DNA from 2 places in the Bradyrhizobium sp. RDI18 genome. Region 2 is predicted to be linked to the other one. Evidence: predicted binding sites of a transcription regulator. Region 2 holds the regulator's gene; the other holds the start of a gene.
The links. Region 2 encodes HrcA, which represses chaperone genes, less so after heat shock. Its sites were predicted from a motif close to GTTAGCACTCNCNNNNNGNGAGTGCTAAC; they were not measured.

Region 1 (8,630 bases), 3.3 Mb from region 2:
GCAGATCGGCGAGCACAAATACGGCAAGCCGGTGCTGGACCGCGCGATGCATTACGACGTCGAACTGTATGAGGCGCTGAAGACCGGCCTGATCTCGATGGATTCGACCATGCGCTCCAATCTCGGCGTCGGCTTGCCGATCGACGTGCTGGTGGTGCGCGCAGATGCTTGCGAGGCCGACCTTAACCACCGCATCGAGGCCGGCGAGCCCTATTTCCACGACCTGCGTTCGCGCTGGTCGGCGGCCTTGCGGGCTGCACACCAGAATATTCCGAGACCACCCTACAAATCCGAAACAGAAACCAAGAACTGAAGGCGAGGAAACAATGGCCGAAGCAACCAACAAGATCGCGCTCGTGACCGGTGCCGGCACCGGCGTCGGACGCGCGGCGTCGCTGGCGCTGATGAATGCCGGCTTCACCGTGGTGCTCGCCGGGCGTCGCATGGAGATGCTGGAAGAAACCAGGAAGCTCGGCGACAATGTCGGCAAGAGCCTGTGCGTTTCCGCCGACATGACCAAACCCGATTCGATCGCGGCGCTGTTTCAAAAGGTCAAGGACACCTATGGCCGGCTCGACGTTCTCTTCAACAACGCCGGCATGGGCGCGCCGCCGGTCAATTTCGAGGACCTCAGCCTCGAGCAGTGGCAGGCGGTGGTGAACACCAACCTCACCGGCCCGTTCCTGTGCACCCAGCATGCCTTCCGCATCATGAAGGACCAGACCCCGCGCGGCGGCCGCATCATCAACAACGGCTCGATCTCCGCGCACGCGCCGCGACCCTTCTCGGCCGCCTATACGTCGACCAAGCACGCGATCACCGGCCTCACCAAGGCTTCCAACCTCGATGGCCGCATGTACGACATCGCGGTCGGCCAGGTCGACATCGGCAATGCCGCAACCCCAATGACCGACCGCATGGTCGCCGGCCCCGGCGTGATGCAGCCTGATGGCACGATGAAGCACGAACCGCGCATGGACGCGAAGGCGGTCGGCGATGCGGTGGCCTATATGGCCGGCCTGCCGCTTGATGCCAACGTGCTGTTCATGACGGTCATGGCGACCAAGATGCCGTTCGTCGGACGGGGCTGACTTTCGTGCCCCGGGCGCAGCGCACCGCTTCCGGGAACACGAGTTGGGCTTTCACAAATCGACAAGGTTGGCATAATCGCTCCCCAGGGGTTTCGGGGGATTCATGCTGCAACTGCAATCGGCGTTTGGCGTGCTGGCGTTGCTGGCGATCGCATGGGCGTGCGGCGAGAACCGCCGCGCCGTGTCGCTCCGTCAAGTAGCGATCGGGCTGGCCGTCACCATTATTACCGCACTGGTGCTGCTCAAGCTGCCGCCGGTGGCAAAAGCCTTCGGCGCCATCAACGACGCCGTCGGCACGATCGCGGCGGCGACGCGCGCCGGCACTTCCTTCGTGTTCGGGTATCTCGGCGGCGGCGCGCTGCCGTTCGATCTCACGGCGCCGGGCGCGGATTTCATCCTGGCATTTCAGGCGCTGCCGATCGTGCTGGTCATGAGCGTTCTGACCACGCTGCTGTTCTACTGGCGCGTACTGCCCCCGATCGTGCGCGGCATGGCGTGGCTGTTGGAGCGCACGCTCGGCGTCGGCGGCGCGGTCGGGCTATCGGCCGCGGCCAATATCTTTCTCGGCATGGTCGAGGCGCCGCTGTTCATCCGCCCCTATTTGGCGCAACTCACGCGCAGCGAATTGTTCCTGGTGATGACCGGCGGCATGGCTGGCATCGCCGGCACCGTGCTGGTGCTTTACGCCACATTCCTGGCACCGCTGATCCCCGATGCTGCCGCGCATTTCGTCATTGCGTCGGTGTTGGGCGCGCCGGCCGCGATCCTGATCAGCCTGATCATGGTGCCGGAGACTTCCGATAAGCGCACTGGCGGTTCGCTCGGAGATCCCGACATGCATGCGTCCTCGACCATGGATGCAATCACCAAGGGCACCGCGGCCGGGCTCGAACTGCTGCTCAACATCGTCGCTATGCTCTTGGTGCTGGTGGCGCTGGTTTATCTCGTCAATGCGATCCTCGGGCTGTTGCCCGAGATCGGCGGCGCCAAAATTTCGCTACAGCGGCTGCTGGGGCTTGTGATGGCGCCGGTGTGCTGGCTGATGGGCCTGCCCTGGCCGCAAGCCGTCACGGCCGGAAGCCTGATGGGCACCAAGACCGTGCTCAACGAGCTGATCGCCTATCTCGACCTCTCGAAACTCGGCACGGACGCGCTCGACCCGCGCTCGCGGCTGATCATGCTCTACGCGATGTGCGGCTTTGCCAACTTCGCCAGCCTCGGCATCATGATCGGCGGCCTCGGCACCATGGCACCGGATCGGCGCGAAGAGATCAATGCGCTGGGGTTGAAGTCGATCGTGTCGGGTACGCTGGCGACGTGTTTGATGGGGGCAGTGGTGGGGGTGATGACCTGACGCGTCATTCCGGGGCGATGCGAAGCATCGAACTATGGTGCGCAATTGCGCACCTGAGGTCTGGTGCTTGCGCACCATCCCGGAATGACCGCATCTCAACTCGCCAATTCCACCGTCTTGAACTCCGCCGGCAAAATCACCTCCAGCAACTCGACGTCATCGGAGTAATCCATGATCAGATGCCTGATGCGCGGCGGCTGGGTCCAGGCGCTGCCTTCTTTCATCAGCGTCTCGCCCTGCCCTTCCATATAGGTCTTCACCCAACCCTTGAGCACATAGACCATCTGGAATTCGACGTCGTGGTAATGCAGCTTTGAAACTTCCGCCGGGTTGCACGGGCCGATCAGGCGGATGACGTGCGCCTGCGCCAGGCCGTGCGTGGCGTCGGCGATCCCGAGGTCGCGATACTTTGCGTAAGTGCGCAGGCCGTCGGCCTTGAAATCTTCTTCGCGGTGATGGCTGATGGCGATGCGCTGCTTCGGCCGTGCCTTCTTGGTCGCCTTGGCTTTCGATACGCGTCCCTTGGATTTGAGGGTTTTGCGTGCCGGGGATTTGGCGGCCATCTTGTGGCCCGACCATTTCTTTTTCACCGCGGGCTGTGCCGCAGGCCGTGATGCCGCCTTCTGCTTGGCCATGTGTACCTCCCTTTGTTGTTTGTCGCGGAAGGCTAACACAAATCGGATTTCGTAGGGTGGGCAAAGGCGCGCTTGCGCCGTGCCCACCATCTATCCAGGCGTTTGGCTTGCAATGGTGGGCACGCTTCGCATTGCTCACCCTACGAGACCTGCAGTTCAATGCAGCCTGAACACACCGTCGACTGCACGCAGCTCAGCCGGCTTGATCAGCCTGGAATGCGCCACCGTCACGGAATACAGCGGGCCATCAAGCTTTTCCTGCCAGAACGCGAGGAAGTCCTTCAGCGCCGGGAATTTCGGAAACAGATCGTAATTCTGCCAGACATAGGTCTGCAGCAATGAGGGGTGATCCGGCATCCGATACAGAATTTGCGCCGTCGTCAGCCCGTAACCCAGCACCTGCTTCCGGAAGTCGTCGGAAGCAACTCCAACCCGCGAGACCATGCCAAACCTCCATTGCTGGAAGCGCATTTCACGTGGTGGCCACACACCGAGCCACCCCGGCGGAGATGCGCTCACATGAGAGAAATGTGACGCACGATACCAACCCATCACAAGCCTAAATGTTTAATGAACTGTTGAAAATTCCCGCGTTAGCAGCAGCTTACCGCACGTGCTAATACGGGGTCCGGAGGCTTCCCCGGCCGCATTAATCATGCCGAACAAAATTGGCAGGCGACATATTTGAGTGCCAATTTTTCTGCTAGAAGCCCTTGTCCCCCGAAGAATACTGGCCTAAATCAGCCGCAGCCGGATTGGCACTCGCTGGTCCGGACTGCCAAAATTCCAAAATTCTACAACATTCCCAGACGTTTAGGAGGACTGCATGAACTTCCGTCCGCTTCACGACCGCGTCGTCGTCAAACGCATCGACGCCGAAGAGAAGACCGCTGGCGGCATCATCATTCCGGACAGTGCCAAGGAAAAGCCCTCCCAGGGCGAAGTCATCGCCGTCGGCCCGGGTGGCCGCGACGAAGCCGGCAAGCTGATCCCGATCGACCTCAAGGTCGGCGACCGCGTCCTGTTCGGCAAATGGTCGGGCACCGAGGTCAAGATCGACGGCCAGGAACTCCTGATCATGAAGGAGTCCGACATCATGGGCGTGCTCGACGCCTCCGCCGCCAAGAAGAAGGCCGCCTAAGACATCGCCTGCCACGCTCACCCTGAGGAGCGCCCGCAAGGCGCCTCCCCGACAGGGTGAGAAACAAAGATCAACTCAGGGAAACCAATATGTCAGCCAAAGAAGTTAAATTCGGCGTCGATGCCCGCGACCGCATGCTGCGCGGCGTCGACATCCTCAACAACGCCGTCAAGGTGACGCTCGGCCCCAAGGGCCGCAACGTCGTGCTCGACAAGTCGTTCGGCGCTCCCCGCATCACCAAGGACGGCGTCACCGTCGCCAAGGAGATCGAGCTCGACGACAAGTTCGAGAACATGGGCGCACAGATGGTGCGCGAAGTCGCCTCCAAGTCCGCTGATGCGGCCGGCGACGGCACCACCACCGCGACCGTGCTCGCGGCTGCGATCGTCCGTGAAGGCGCCAAGTCGGTTGCCGCCGGCATGAACCCGATGGACCTGAAGCGCGGTATCGACCTGGCAGTGGAAGCCGTGGTCGCCGACCTCGTCAAGAACTCCAAGAAGGTCACCTCGAACGAGGAAATCGCCCAGGTCGGCACCATCTCCGCCAACGGCGACGCCGAAATCGGCAAGTTCCTGGCTGACGCCATGAAGAAGGTCGGCAACGAGGGCGTGATCACGGTTGAGGAAGCGAAATCGCTCGAGACCGAACTCGACGTCGTCGAAGGCATGCAGTTCGACCGCGGCTACATCTCGCCCTACTTCGTTACCAACGCCGACAAGATGCGCGTTGAAATGGACGATGCCTACATCCTGATCAACGAGAAGAAGCTCTCCTCGCTGAACGAGCTGCTGCCGCTGCTCGAAGCCGTGGTGCAGACCGGCAAGCCGCTGGTCATCGTCGCCGAAGACGTCGAAGGCGAAGCCCTCGCCACCCTCGTCGTCAACCGCCTGCGTGGTGGTCTGAAGGTCGCGGCCGTCAAGGCTCCGGGCTTCGGCGATCGCCGCAAGGCCATGCTGCAGGACATCGCGGTGCTGACCGGTGGTCAGGCGATCTCGGAAGATCTCGGCATCAAGCTCGAGAACGTCACGCTGCAGATGCTCGGTCGTGCCAAGAAGGTGATGATCGACAAGGAAAACACCACGATCGTCAACGGCGCCGGCAAGAAGGCCGACATCGAGGCGCGCGTGCAGCAGATCAAGGCGCAGATCGAGGAAACCACCTCGGACTACGACCGTGAAAAGCTGCAGGAGCGTCTGGCCAAGCTCGCGGGCGGCGTAGCCGTGATCCGCGTCGGCGGCGCGACCGAAGTCGAGGTGAAGGAGCGCAAGGATCGCGTGGATGACGCGATGCATGCGACCCGTGCGGCGGTTGAAGAAGGCATCGTGCCGGGCGGCGGCGTCGCCCTGCTCCGCGCCTCCGAGCAGCTCAAGCGCCTCAAGACCCAGAACGACGACCAGAAGACCGGCGTCGAGATCGTACGCAAGGCGCTCTCCGCGCCGGCCCGCCAGATCGCGATCAACGCCGGTGAAGACGGCTCCGTCATCGTCGGCAAGATCCTCGAGAAGGAGCAGTACTCCTACGGCTTCGACTCGCAGAACGGCGAATACGGCAATCTGGTCTCCAAGGGCATCATCGACCCGACCAAGGTGGTCCGTGCGGCGATCCAGAACGCGGCTTCCGTCGCGGCTCTCCTGATCACCACCGAAGCCATGATCGCCGAACTGCCGAAGAAGAACGCCGGCGGCCCCGCAATGCCCCCGGGCGGCGGCATGGGCGGCATGGACTTCTGATCCAGCCACTCAGGCGGTACGAGAATGCAAAACCCCGGCAGAAATGCCGGGGTTTTTTGTTTGGGCGGATCCGACCGCAACGGCGCAGTGTTTCTGCAACGTCACGCTGACGCAAAACCTTCCCGCCGCTTGAGATATCCCGGTTATACACAGCGCGGTGTAAAATATACCAGCGTATGCGTTGACAACTTCGAAAAAACTTTTCGCGAGAGTCGCAAACCGAACCGACAGTGCCGCTCTCCTCAAGCAAAGTTGTATCGGGTCGGGGCTAAATCAAAGCTCATCCAAAATCTGGTCCAACACGGAGCGTGAGCTCTCGTGACGCGAGCGTGCGTCACGAGGAATGCTTTCGCTCGCGAAGGAGTAATGCTCTGTGAGTGAAAGCGAAATGAAAGTCACACTGAACGGAACCAATGTTTTCGGCATGCCGTTGCCGGACTTCTCGAAGATCGGCTGGCCCGGCGTAAGCGGCGAGCTTGCCGAGCAGGGTTTCGCCCGCGCACGGGAAAACTACGAGAAGATCAAGGCCGCGTCGGCGGAGATGACGGAAGCGGTGCGCGAGACCTATTCGAGCAACGCCAGAGGCGCGACCGACTACGGGTTGAAGGTGTTCGAAATCTCCAACGCCAATGCCACCGCGGCGCTCGACTTCTTCGCCCATCTCGTCGGCAGCAAGTCGCCCAGCGATGTCTTGACCGTATCCGCGGCGCAAGCGCGCAAGGCGTTCGACACCGCTTCTGACCAGAACAGGGAATTGTGGGTGCTCGCCCAGAAGCTTGCGACGGAAACGGGTGAGCCGATCAGGAAGCACTTCACCAAGGTTCTCCAGAAAGCCGGCTAAAAGCCCGGCGTTCAATTCACACCCGAGACTACGTCAAGGAGGGATCCGGCCGGTTGGAACGAGTCCAAGCGATGAGCATGCGGCCCACTACCCGATGCTCGATCAGACGCGGTGCGCGATGCCCCCCAAGTAACCCGCACCGACAAGTGGCGCACTCCAACCGGCCGGTGCTTTTTTCAAACAACAAACCAATCTCCAGGGAGGGCGATATGGGAATGGTCATGGTCAAATGTCCGCGGACCGGACATGCGATTCCCACCGGCATCAAGACTGATCGCGAGAGCTTTAGCCGCAGCGCAGTGTTTTTCTCACGGACCCGTTGCGTGATCTGCCACGCCGATCACGCCTGGTTTGCCCGTGAAGCCTGGGTCGACGAGCCGAGCATCCGTGTGCGGCACCGCAGCGCACCGACACAGATCGCGTGATGATCGCGATGGAGGGACGCCATGGCGCGCATGCAAGTCTCAACCGAAACCTCCACCTGGCTGCTACAGGCAAAGGACATTCTTGATGAGGCGCGACGGCTGAAGCCGGGCCCTGAGCGCGACGAGCTGCGCCAGACAGCGAAGGTGCTGCACGAAATTGCGAAGCTCGAGGCGACATCCGAGTCAGCGCCCGAACGTGATCGGCGGCAGAGAACCTGATCTGGCGGAGAATCCACCCCTCGATGTGCGTTCCGGAATGCCGCAGCAGCAAGTCGCGACGCGGAAGGTCGAGCGGTCGCTGAAACGCGCTCAGATGGCTCCGCCCGATTTAATTCCGGAATCCGCCGATCTTCGGGCAGAGCCGCCGCGCGAGATCGGGCCGAATGGAGCGCGAACATCTCCTCGACTTCGAGATGCATTACGTTGTGGCATTCGCATGCGACCGCTGCGAGCCGCGCCGGATCGATCTCGATCATGCCTCGTCGATCGGACCTGATCGCGCCACGGGCGCGCAGCTTGCGCATCAGCAGTGTTACGGTCGTGCGTCGTACACCGACTATTTGCGATAGCGCCTGCTGGGTGAGCGGGAGCACATCATGGTCGACGCGGTCGCGAAGCTGGAGCAACCAGCGAGCCATGCGCGCCTCGACCGGGTGAAGCGCATTGCAGGCCGAGCCGAGCTGAAGCTGCATCAGCATCGCCCTGACGTGAATCTGGACCGCGTACCGGATCGCGGGGCTGCGGTTGAAAGCGGCGTGAAATCGCGATGCGGGGATCCGAAAGGCGGTGCCCGCCGCACGAACGACCGCGGTCATATCTGAAGGTGACGGCCCGAGCACCGAAAGCATGCCTACTGCTCCCTCACGCCCGACTGCGGCGGTAGCGACCGTCTGTCCGTCCGCCATGTCAATCATCAGCGAGATGGCGCCGCTATGAGGGAAGTAGACGTACTCGATTGCGTCACCCGCCCGCAAAAGGACCGCTTCCTGATTGAGCGCGATTGTCTCAAGCTCGGGCTCCAGCAGATCGAAGTCCGACGCCGGCAATGCTGCAAGAAGGCGATTCCCCATTCCGCGGCGAGACGTCACTGCGGAAAACCATTGGTAAGGCGTCCGCAACCATCTCCGTCTGGAGCGTCGTGAAACGCGAGCTTTAACATAAGTTTGAAAATGCCTTTTTTACGCGTACTCACGCAACATGCTCTCGCTCAACACACTCCAAACGCCCCGGCGCGAGGCAGACTGCTCGCGCTGTCTCAAAGAGTTAGATGCAAGTGGGCCGCCAGACGCAACCGTAAAATGCGCATGGGTAACACCGTAAGCTTACGGGGGAACCGTATGGTTCCATCCCGGCCTACGTACAAATCGCGATCAAAAGACTGTTCCATTTTTGAAACTTCCGATCCGTGCGGCT
Region 2 (8,630 bases):
TGACGCCGATGATCGGCAGCCGAGTTTCGGCGCCGGGCTTTATGCCGGTCCGGTTCATATCGAATCCGATGGCGGCGCCGAATGCGTGCAGGTGGATTTCACGCCGCTCGGCGCCTATCGCTTCTTTGGCGGGGCCGTCGCCGATCTCACCGCGCGCATGGTCGACATTGGCGACGTACTGGGGCCTGAGGGACCGCACCTGCGCGAGCGGCTTGGCGCGATATCCTGCTGGCAGGACCGCTTCGATCTGGTCGAGGATTTTGTTGCAGGGCGTGCCAGCCATCGGCCTTCGCCCGAGATCGCATTCGCCTATGGACGGCTCGCACGCAGCGCGGGCAGCGTGCGCATCACTGCGCTTGCAAGAGAGATCGGCTGGAGCCGCAAGCACTTGGTCGATCGCTTCCGAGCAGAAATTGGTCTGGCACCAAAGCCGGTCGCACGCATGATGCGCTTTCATGAAGCGTGTCGGCTGGCGCGGACGGGAGCGGGAAGCGGCTGGGCCTCCATTGCGGCTGAAAGCGGATATTCGGACCAGGCGCATCTTGGCCGCGAATTCGCCGATCTTGCCGGCGAGACACCGACGGCCTGGGCCCGGCGGCTGACGCTGATCGACAGCCGCCTGACGCGGCCGCTAGACGCAGTGGACGCCTAGGCGGTCAGGTAACAAATCTTCAAGCCGACGCACCGCGCCTTGCGATATTGGCGAGGTAACGCAATGCGAGGAGTTGCCCGTGACCAGTCCAAGCAAAAGCGAAGCGCCGCGCCTTTATCCGACGATGCGCTGCCGGGATGCCGAAGCGATGATCCGCTGGCTCAAGGAGGTCGTTGGTTTTACCGAACGCGCCGTCTACCGGAACGGCGGCACCATCCATCACGCCGAGCTTGCATTTGGGCCCTCGATCCTGATGCTCGGCCAGAGCAGGGAGGACGAATACGGCAAGCTCGTCGGCGATATCGGCGGCCGTCGCACGGATGCGCTGTATGTCGCGGTCGACGATCCCGACGCGCTGTATGCCAAAGTGAAGGCCGCCGGCGGCAAGATCGAAATGGAACTGCGCGACACCGACTATGGCAGCCGCGACTTCGCGTGCCGCGACCCGGAAGGCAATCTCTGGAGTTTTGGGACCTACAGGCCGAGGGCGGACGAGAGGCCGCTGTAAGCATAGGCCCGCGTCAACCGCCTTCGGTGATACTCCGTAGACCCTCATCCCTGCGCGAGCGCAATTGCGCTCGTCGCTGGAGGAACGGGCCTGCGCGCGTCTCGAAGGATGAAGGCCGCGCCTCCGCAGCGGGGCCTTCATGGTTCGAAACGGCGCTTGCGCGCCTATTTACGCCGCGCTGTTCGGCTCATTGTTGGCGGCCGGCGCGGCCTTGGCGCCGCCCTTCGACACGCCGACCAGCGCCGGGCGCAGTATGCGTTCGCCGATCATGAAGCCGGCCTGCACGACCTGAACCACCGTCCCTGCGGGAACGGACGGATCGGGCACTTCGTACATCGCCTGCTGGAAATTGGGATCGAATTTCTCGCCCGACGGATCGAACTTCTTGACGCCGTTCTTCTCCAGCGTGTTCAGCAGCGAGCGCTCGGTCAGCTCGACGCCTTCGATGAAAGCCTTCAGCGCCGGATCGGCGGTGGCCTTGGTCTCGGCCGGCATGGCATCGAGGGCGCGCTGCAGATTGTCGGCGATTTCGAGAATGTCGCGGGCGAAGCCGGTGATGCCATAGGCGCGCGCGTCGGCGACTTCCTTGGCGGTGCGCTTGCGCAAATTTTCCATCTCCGCCAGCGTGCGCAGCATCTTGTCGCGCGCTTCCGCCGCTTCCTTCGTCAACGCCTCGACCGATCCTTCCTCGGGATCGTCGGGCATGATGTAGGGTTTTGAGACCACGGGCTCGCCGGTCTGGTTGGCGGGTTGTGCCCCGTCGTCACTCGGCCGGTTGGGATCGGTCATAAGACTGCCTTCTCAAAAAACGGTTCTGGTTGGATGGGGATTTGCTGAGCGGGATATCGTGCTTTAGGGGCCGAAAATCAAGCGCAACCAGCCAGGATCGGGGTCGATTCGTGGCGGATCAGCCGCCCAGCATCCGGCTGACAATGCGGGCGGCGTAATCCACCGTCGGAATCACCCGTGCATAGTTCAGCCGTGTCGGCCCGATCACGCCGAGAACCCCGACGATGCGGCCCGAGGCGTCGCCATAGGGTGCGATGATGGTCGAGGAACCGGACAGCGAGAACAATTTGTTCTCCGATCCGATGAAGATCCGCACGCCTTCGGCGCGCTCGGCCCGGCCCAACAGGTCGATCACGCCGCGCTTGGTCTCGAGATCGTCGAACAGCGACTTGACGCGTTCGAGATCTTCCAGCGCGTGCAAATCTTCCAGCAGGTTAGCATGCCCGCGCACGATCAATTGCCGGTCTTCGTTTTCGCCGCCCGACCAGCTCGCAATGCCGGCCTCGATCACCTTCTGCGTCAGTTGGTCGAGCTCGATGCGGCTCTGCGCCATCGCGGTTTCGAGTTCGAGCCGCGCTTCGGCGAGCGTACGGCCGCGAATCCGCGCATTGAGAAAATTGCTCGCTTCGGTCAGTGCCGAGGAAGGCACGCCGGGCGGCAGCGTCAGCACGCGGTTTTCGACCTGGCCGTCTTCGCCGACCAGCACGACCAGCGCGCGCTCCGGCTCCAGCCGCACGAACTCGATGTGTTTGAGCCGCGAATTGGATTTGGCGGTCAGCACCACCGCAGCCGCACGGGTCAGGCCGGACAGCCGCGTCAGCGCCTCGCCGAGCGCCGCCTCGACCGACTGCGCCCGGCCGACGGAGGCAAGCTGGTTCTGGATCGATTCCCGTTCCGGCTCGGTGAGGTCACCGACCTGCATCAGGGCGTCGACAAAGAAGCGCAGGCCGAGTTCAGTGGGCAGGCGACCGGCCGAGGTATGCGGCGCGTAGATCAGGCCGAGCGCTTCGAGGTCCGACATCACGTTACGGACGGAAGCCGGCGACAGCGGCACCGCGATCAAGCGGGATATGTTGCGCGAACCGACGGGGTCGCCGGTCGCGAGATAACTCTCGACGATTTGACGAAAAATGTCGCGCGAGCGCTCGTTGAGCTGGGCGAGCCCCGCATGCGGCGCGATCAGGCCAATCGGATCGTGGTGGGCCACTGCTAACTCCCTGATACCCCTAATTTGTCGATCCGGCGGGCCGATGACAAGCGCCGCTTTCACCATGGCGTTTTCGAGCGAAGCATGCCCTCGGACTTGATCCGGGGGTAGATGCCGGCTCGCGTAAAGAAAGCGCGTCAAAACAAGAAGGTAGAGGTTCGGTTCTGATCGATTCAGAACCGAACTCTAGCCCGAAACAAGGCAAAAACCCTTGCCGCTGCCCGCTCCCCCTCCTACAAGCACCGCGAACGAACTTTCGCTCGATTTTTGGAAGGATTCCCCATGCGGCCGAGCCGCCGTGCGCCCGATCAGTTGCGCCCCGTGTCGCTGGAACGCGGCGTGGTCAAATATGCCGAAGGTTCCTGCATGGTGAAGTTCGGCGACACCCACGTGCTGGTCACGGCCACGCTGGAAGAGCGGCTGCCGCCCTGGTTGAAGGGCCAAGGCCGCGGCTGGGTCACCGCCGAATACGGCATGCTGCCGCGCGCCACATTGGAGCGTACCCGCCGCGAGGCCGCCGCCGGCAAGCAGGGCGGGCGCACCGTCGAGATCCAGCGGCTGATCGGCCGCTCCTTGCGCGCCGCCGTCGACCTCGAAGCGCTTGGCGAGCGCCAGATCACGGTCGATTGCGACGTGATCCAGGCCGATGGCGGCACCCGCACGGCCTCGATCACCGGCGCCTGGGTGGCGCTGGCCGACTGCATCGGTTGGATGAAGAACCGCAACATGCTGAAAGCCAACGTGCTGCGCGACAATGTCGCCGCAATCTCCTGCGGCATCTATCAGGGCACGCCGGTGCTCGACCTCGACTATGCCGAGGATTCCGAGGCCGAGACCGACGCCAATTTCGTCATGACCGGCGACGGCCGCATCATCGAGGTGCAGGGCACCGCCGAGAAGACACCGTTTTCGCAAGACGAGTTCCTGGCGCTGATGGAACTGGCGCGCAAGGGTGTCGCGCGTCTGGTGGACTTGCAGAAGCTGGCTGTGGCGTAGTCTGATCGCACATGCACCGTCAGATCACCGGCCGGCTCGTGATCGCGACCCACAATCCCGGCAAGCTCGCCGAGATGCAGGAATTGCTCGCGCCGCACGGCGTCGAGGCGGTTTCCGCAGGCGAGCTGGGTCTCGGTGAGCCCGAGGAAACCGGCCAGACGTTTCGGGCCAATGCCGCGATCAAGGCGATCGCGGCGGCGAAAGCCGCGCAATTGCCGGCCTTTGCCGATGATTCCGGTCTCGTCGTCGATGCGCTCGACGGCGCGCCCGGAATCTATTCGGCGCGCTGGGCCGGCAATGGCAAGGATTTCATGGCGGCGATGACTAGAGTCGAGCGCCTGTTGCAGGAGCGCGGCGCGACCACGCCCGACAAGCGAAGTGCGCATTTCGTCTCGGCCCTGTGCGTCGCTTGGCCCGATGGCCACCTCGAAGAGGTCGAGGCCCGCGCCGATGGAACCCTGGTCTGGCCGCCGCGCGGCACCGCCGGTTTTGGCTATGATCCGGTATTCCTGCCCGACGGGCACACGCGGACCTTTGGCGAGATGACTTCCATCGAAAAGCACGGCCTGCCGCCGCGCGGGCTTGGCCTGTCGCACCGGGCACGGGCCTTCGTCAAACTGGCGGAGATCTGCCTTGGCTAGTCGCGAGCGACCCCGCCCCAAAGATGCCTTCGGCGTCTACGTGCACTGGCCGTTCTGCCTGTCGAAATGCCCCTATTGCGATTTCAACAGCCACGTCCGCCACGCACCGATCGACGAGAAACGTTTTGCGCGCGCGTTTGCGCGTGAGATCGAAACCACGGCGGCGCGCGCGCCGGGGCGGACCGTCACATCGATCTTTCTCGGCGGCGGCACGCCTTCCTTGATGCAGCCGCAGACTGTCGGCGCGATTTTGGATGCGATCGGAAAGCACTGGGGGGTCGCCGGCAATGTCGAGGTCACGCTCGAAGCCAATCCGACCAGCGTAGAAGCGACGCGGTTTCGCGGCTATCGCGCAGCCGGCGTCAACCGCGTCTCGCTTGGCGTGCAGGCGCTCGACGACGCCTCGCTGAAAGCGCTCGGACGGCTGCATACCGCGCGCGAGGCGCTCGATGCGGTAGCGATCGCGCGCACCGCGTTCGATCGCTATTCATTCGACCTGATCTACGCCCGCCCCGACCAGACCCCGCGGATGTGGGCGGATGAACTGAAGCTCGCAATCTCCGAAGCCGCCGAGCATCTCTCGCTCTATCAGCTCACCATCGAGGAAGGCACGCCGTTCTTCGGCCTGCATGCGGCGGGCAAACTCAAGACGCCGGACGAGGCGGTGGCGCGTGCGCTGTACGACGTGACGCAGGAAGTCTGCGCGCATCATGGCTTGCCGGCCTACGAGATTTCCAATCACGCGCGCGAAGGCGCGGAGTGCCAGCACAACCTCGTCTACTGGCGCGGCGAGGAATATGCCGGCATCGGTCCCGGCGCGCATGGCCGTCTCGACATCGACGGCGCGCGACACGCGACCGCGACCGAGAAGCGCCCGGAGGCCTGGCTGATGCGCGTCGAAGCCAACGGCCACGGCGTCGTCACCGACGACCACCTCAATAGCGAAGAGCGCGCCGACGAATTTTTGCTGATGGGATTACGGCTCGCCGAAGGCATCGATCCCGAACGTTATGCGGCGCTATCCGGCCGCGCGCTCGATCCGAACCGGATCGCCATCTTGCGCAACGAAGGCGCGATATCCGTCGACTCCGACGGAAGATTGCGCGTGACGAAGGACGGTTTTCCGGTGCTGGACGCAGTGGTGGCGGATCTCGCCGCCTAGCCGTCGTTCCTGCGAACGCAGGAACCTATACACCGCGGCCCGCGCAAAGGGCACGAGAGGCGACGCCGTTTTTTCAGCATCAGCAATAGTGGCTATAGGCCCCTGCGCAGGGGCGACGAAAGATCACGCCCCAAAACTCTTCGGCGATCCGGCAACCGGCGCGCTGCCGCCGCTTGCGACCTTCATCACCGCAAGCCCGCGCTCGTTGGTGCCGTCGGAGCGGAATCGAAACAGCCCGTCGATGCCGGCAAAGCCCGACGGATTGGTCAGCGTCTCCGGCGCAAAGCGTTGGCCGCCCTGCTGTTTCGACAGCGCAGCAACCAGCGCGACGGCATCATAAGCGAGCGTTGCGGTGCGCACGGGGTCCGCGCCGTATTTGGTGCGGTAGCGGCCGGAGAAGGCGCGGAAGCCCGACGGATCCGGCGCAGCATAAAGCCCGCCCTGCAGCGTCGCGCTGGCATAGACGCGCGGATTGTCCCAGAGCCCGGTGCCGAGCAACTGGATATTGCGCAGATTGGCGCCCGCCGCGGTCAGGGCATCCGCCGCCGCCACGACGGATTCGCCGTCGTCGGCGATGAACAGCGCGTCAGCCGAGCCGAGCGATTGCGCCACCGTCCGCGCCGCCCCGGCGCGATCGGCGGTGTATTTTTCGAAGGCGACGATGCGCCCCTTGCGGCCAACCGCCTGCTTGAACGCCGCTTCCACCACATTGCCATAGGCATTGTCCGGCAACAGCGCCGCGAACGATCGCTTTCCGATGCCGGCCGAATAATCGACGATCCGGTTGACGTCCGATTCGGGCAGGAAGCTCAGCAGATAAACACCGCGTCCGGCGATGCTGGAATCGGTCGAGAACGCGATCACCGGAATGCTCCGCGCGCGTGTCAGTTGCGCGGTCGCCGGCACCGAGGCCGCAAACAGCGGGCCCAGAACGATTTCCACGCCTTCTCCGAGCGCCTCCTGGGTAACCTGCTGGGCGCCCTGCGGATTGCCGCCGTCGTCCTTGATCAGAAGCTGAATGTTCGGGTTCTGGAATTCCGCCAGCGCCATCTCGGCCGCGTTCTTCATCGATTGCGCGGCGACGCCGGCATTGCCGGCGGCCGAAAGCGGCAGGATCAGGCCGACCTTGACCTGCCCGGTGCCGACCGCGAGCGGCTGTTGCTGCGGGCCTGGCGGCCCGTCGGGCGCTGACGGGCCAAACGGGTTGGAAATCTGACCGCCGCCGGAGCAGGCACTGAGCAGCGGCGCTCCTAGAATAAGTCCGACCGCCGTCCGCCGGGTCGGGCCTGACGGCCGCAAATCCGGGGATCCAAGCTTGCGATTGAACGGGCCTTCCATTCTGTCTCTTCTCTTGACCGACCGCCGTCGGCCAGGATTCCGGCCTTCTGGGCCGAGGCACCTGAACCGCTACTGAACCCAATTGGGATTCTGCATATTGTCGAGGATTAGTTAACCAAAACAAAAGGATTAACACCCCGCCGCGCATTGTCTTCCCGCGGGGAACTCCACCCTTGCCGCCATCCCGCCAGATATGGCGCTTGCCCCAAGACCCCTCTAGATTGCCGTCATGTGCGCCAAACCCAGTTCAAACTACGGCTCCGATACCGAACCGGGTTCGGCCAACAGAACATTTTTGATTGGCGGCCACCTTCTAAATGCCCCGAAGCCGGTTCCCGGCCTCTATCTGGTGGCAACCCCGATCGGCAATCTCGGCGACATCACTTTGCGCGCGCTGGAGACCTTGGCCGGCGTCGACATCATCGCCTGCGAGGACACCCGCATCACCCGCCGCCTGATCGAGCGCTATGCGATCTCGGCGGAACTCAAGCCATATCATGAGCACAACGCAGCGACGGCGCGGCCGAAAATCCTGGAGCGGCTGGCGCAGGGCGCTTCCATTGCGCTGGTATCGGACGCCGGCACGCCCCTGATATCCGACCCCGGCTTCAAGCTGGTGCGCGAGGTCTCTGCCGCCGGCCATGCCGTAATCGCGGTGCCCGGCGCGTCCTCGGTGCTGACGGCGCTTTCGGTCGCAGCACTCCCGACCGACCGGTTTTACTTCGAGGGATTTTTGCCGTCCAGGCAAGTCTCGCGGAGGACGCGGCTGGCCGATTTGGCAAGGATCGATGCCACGCTGGTGATGTTCGAATCCGGCAACCGCGTGCAGGAAACGCTCGCCGACCTCGCCGAGATGATGGCCGGTCGCGACGCCGCGATCTGCCGCGAACTCACAAAGCTGCACGAGGACATCAAGCGCGCGCCCATCGCCGAACTGGCAAGGACGGCCGACACGCTGGAAACCCGCGGCGAGTTCGTGCTCGTGATCGGCCCGCCGCGCAAGGACGCCGATGTCATGACCCAGCATGACCTCGACGATTTGCTGCGATCGTCGCTGGCGCGCGAAAGCGTCAAGGACAGCGTCGCGCACGCCGTCGAGCTTTCGGGCCGCCCGCGCCGCGAAGTCTATGCCCGCGCGCTGGAGCTCGCCAAGGAAGTCAGGGGCGACGATGGCGAAGACTGACGGCACCACGCCGCCTGACGCGACCACGAAACTCGCTGCGCCCGAGCGGGTCGCGGCGTTTCGCACCGGGCTTTCCGGGGAAAGCCGCGCCGCAGCCTATCTGATGGCAAAGGGCTACCGCATTCTCGCAAAGCGCTTCCGCACCCCCTATGGC

Region 1: a site for HrcA is predicted at 3,835-3,863, ahead of ACFXS9_RS18150 (co-chaperone GroES). Genes of this name have one in related genera too.

What each region holds. Positions count from the first base shown of each region.
Region 1 is NZ_JBICRN010000008.1:1,872,561-1,881,190, forward strand. Features, by position in the region: gene ACFXS9_RS18125 (peptidase) at 1-313, shown strand, start outside; gene ACFXS9_RS18130 (SDR family oxidoreductase) at 327-1,091, shown strand; gene ACFXS9_RS18135 (NupC/NupG family nucleoside CNT transporter) at 1,195-2,445, shown strand; gene ACFXS9_RS18140 (cupin domain-containing protein) at 2,541-3,080, opposite strand; gene ACFXS9_RS18145 (usg protein) at 3,237-3,524, opposite strand; gene ACFXS9_RS18150 (co-chaperone GroES) at 3,907-4,221, shown strand; gene groL (chaperonin GroEL) at 4,311-5,951, shown strand; gene ACFXS9_RS18160 (phasin) at 6,340-6,792, shown strand; gene ACFXS9_RS18165 (hypothetical protein) at 7,002-7,217, shown strand; gene ACFXS9_RS18170 (hypothetical protein) at 7,239-7,436, shown strand; partial or broken gene ACFXS9_RS18175 (Crp/Fnr family transcriptional regulator) at 7,571-8,287, opposite strand.
Region 2 is NZ_JBICRN010000008.1:5,193,917-5,202,546, forward strand. Features, by position in the region: gene ACFXS9_RS34180 (helix-turn-helix domain-containing protein) at 1-652, shown strand, start outside; gene ACFXS9_RS34185 (VOC family protein) at 732-1,160, shown strand; gene grpE (nucleotide exchange factor GrpE) at 1,329-1,949, opposite strand; gene hrcA (heat-inducible transcriptional repressor HrcA) at 2,068-3,156, opposite strand; gene rph (ribonuclease PH) at 3,439-4,152, shown strand; gene rdgB (RdgB/HAM1 family non-canonical purine NTP pyrophosphatase) at 4,164-4,793, shown strand; gene hemW (radical SAM family heme chaperone HemW) at 4,786-5,955, shown strand; gene ACFXS9_RS34215 (penicillin-binding protein activator) at 6,079-7,293, opposite strand; gene rsmI (16S rRNA (cytidine(1402)-2'-O)-methyltransferase) at 7,523-8,476, shown strand; gene ACFXS9_RS34225 (YraN family protein) at 8,463-8,630, shown strand, end outside.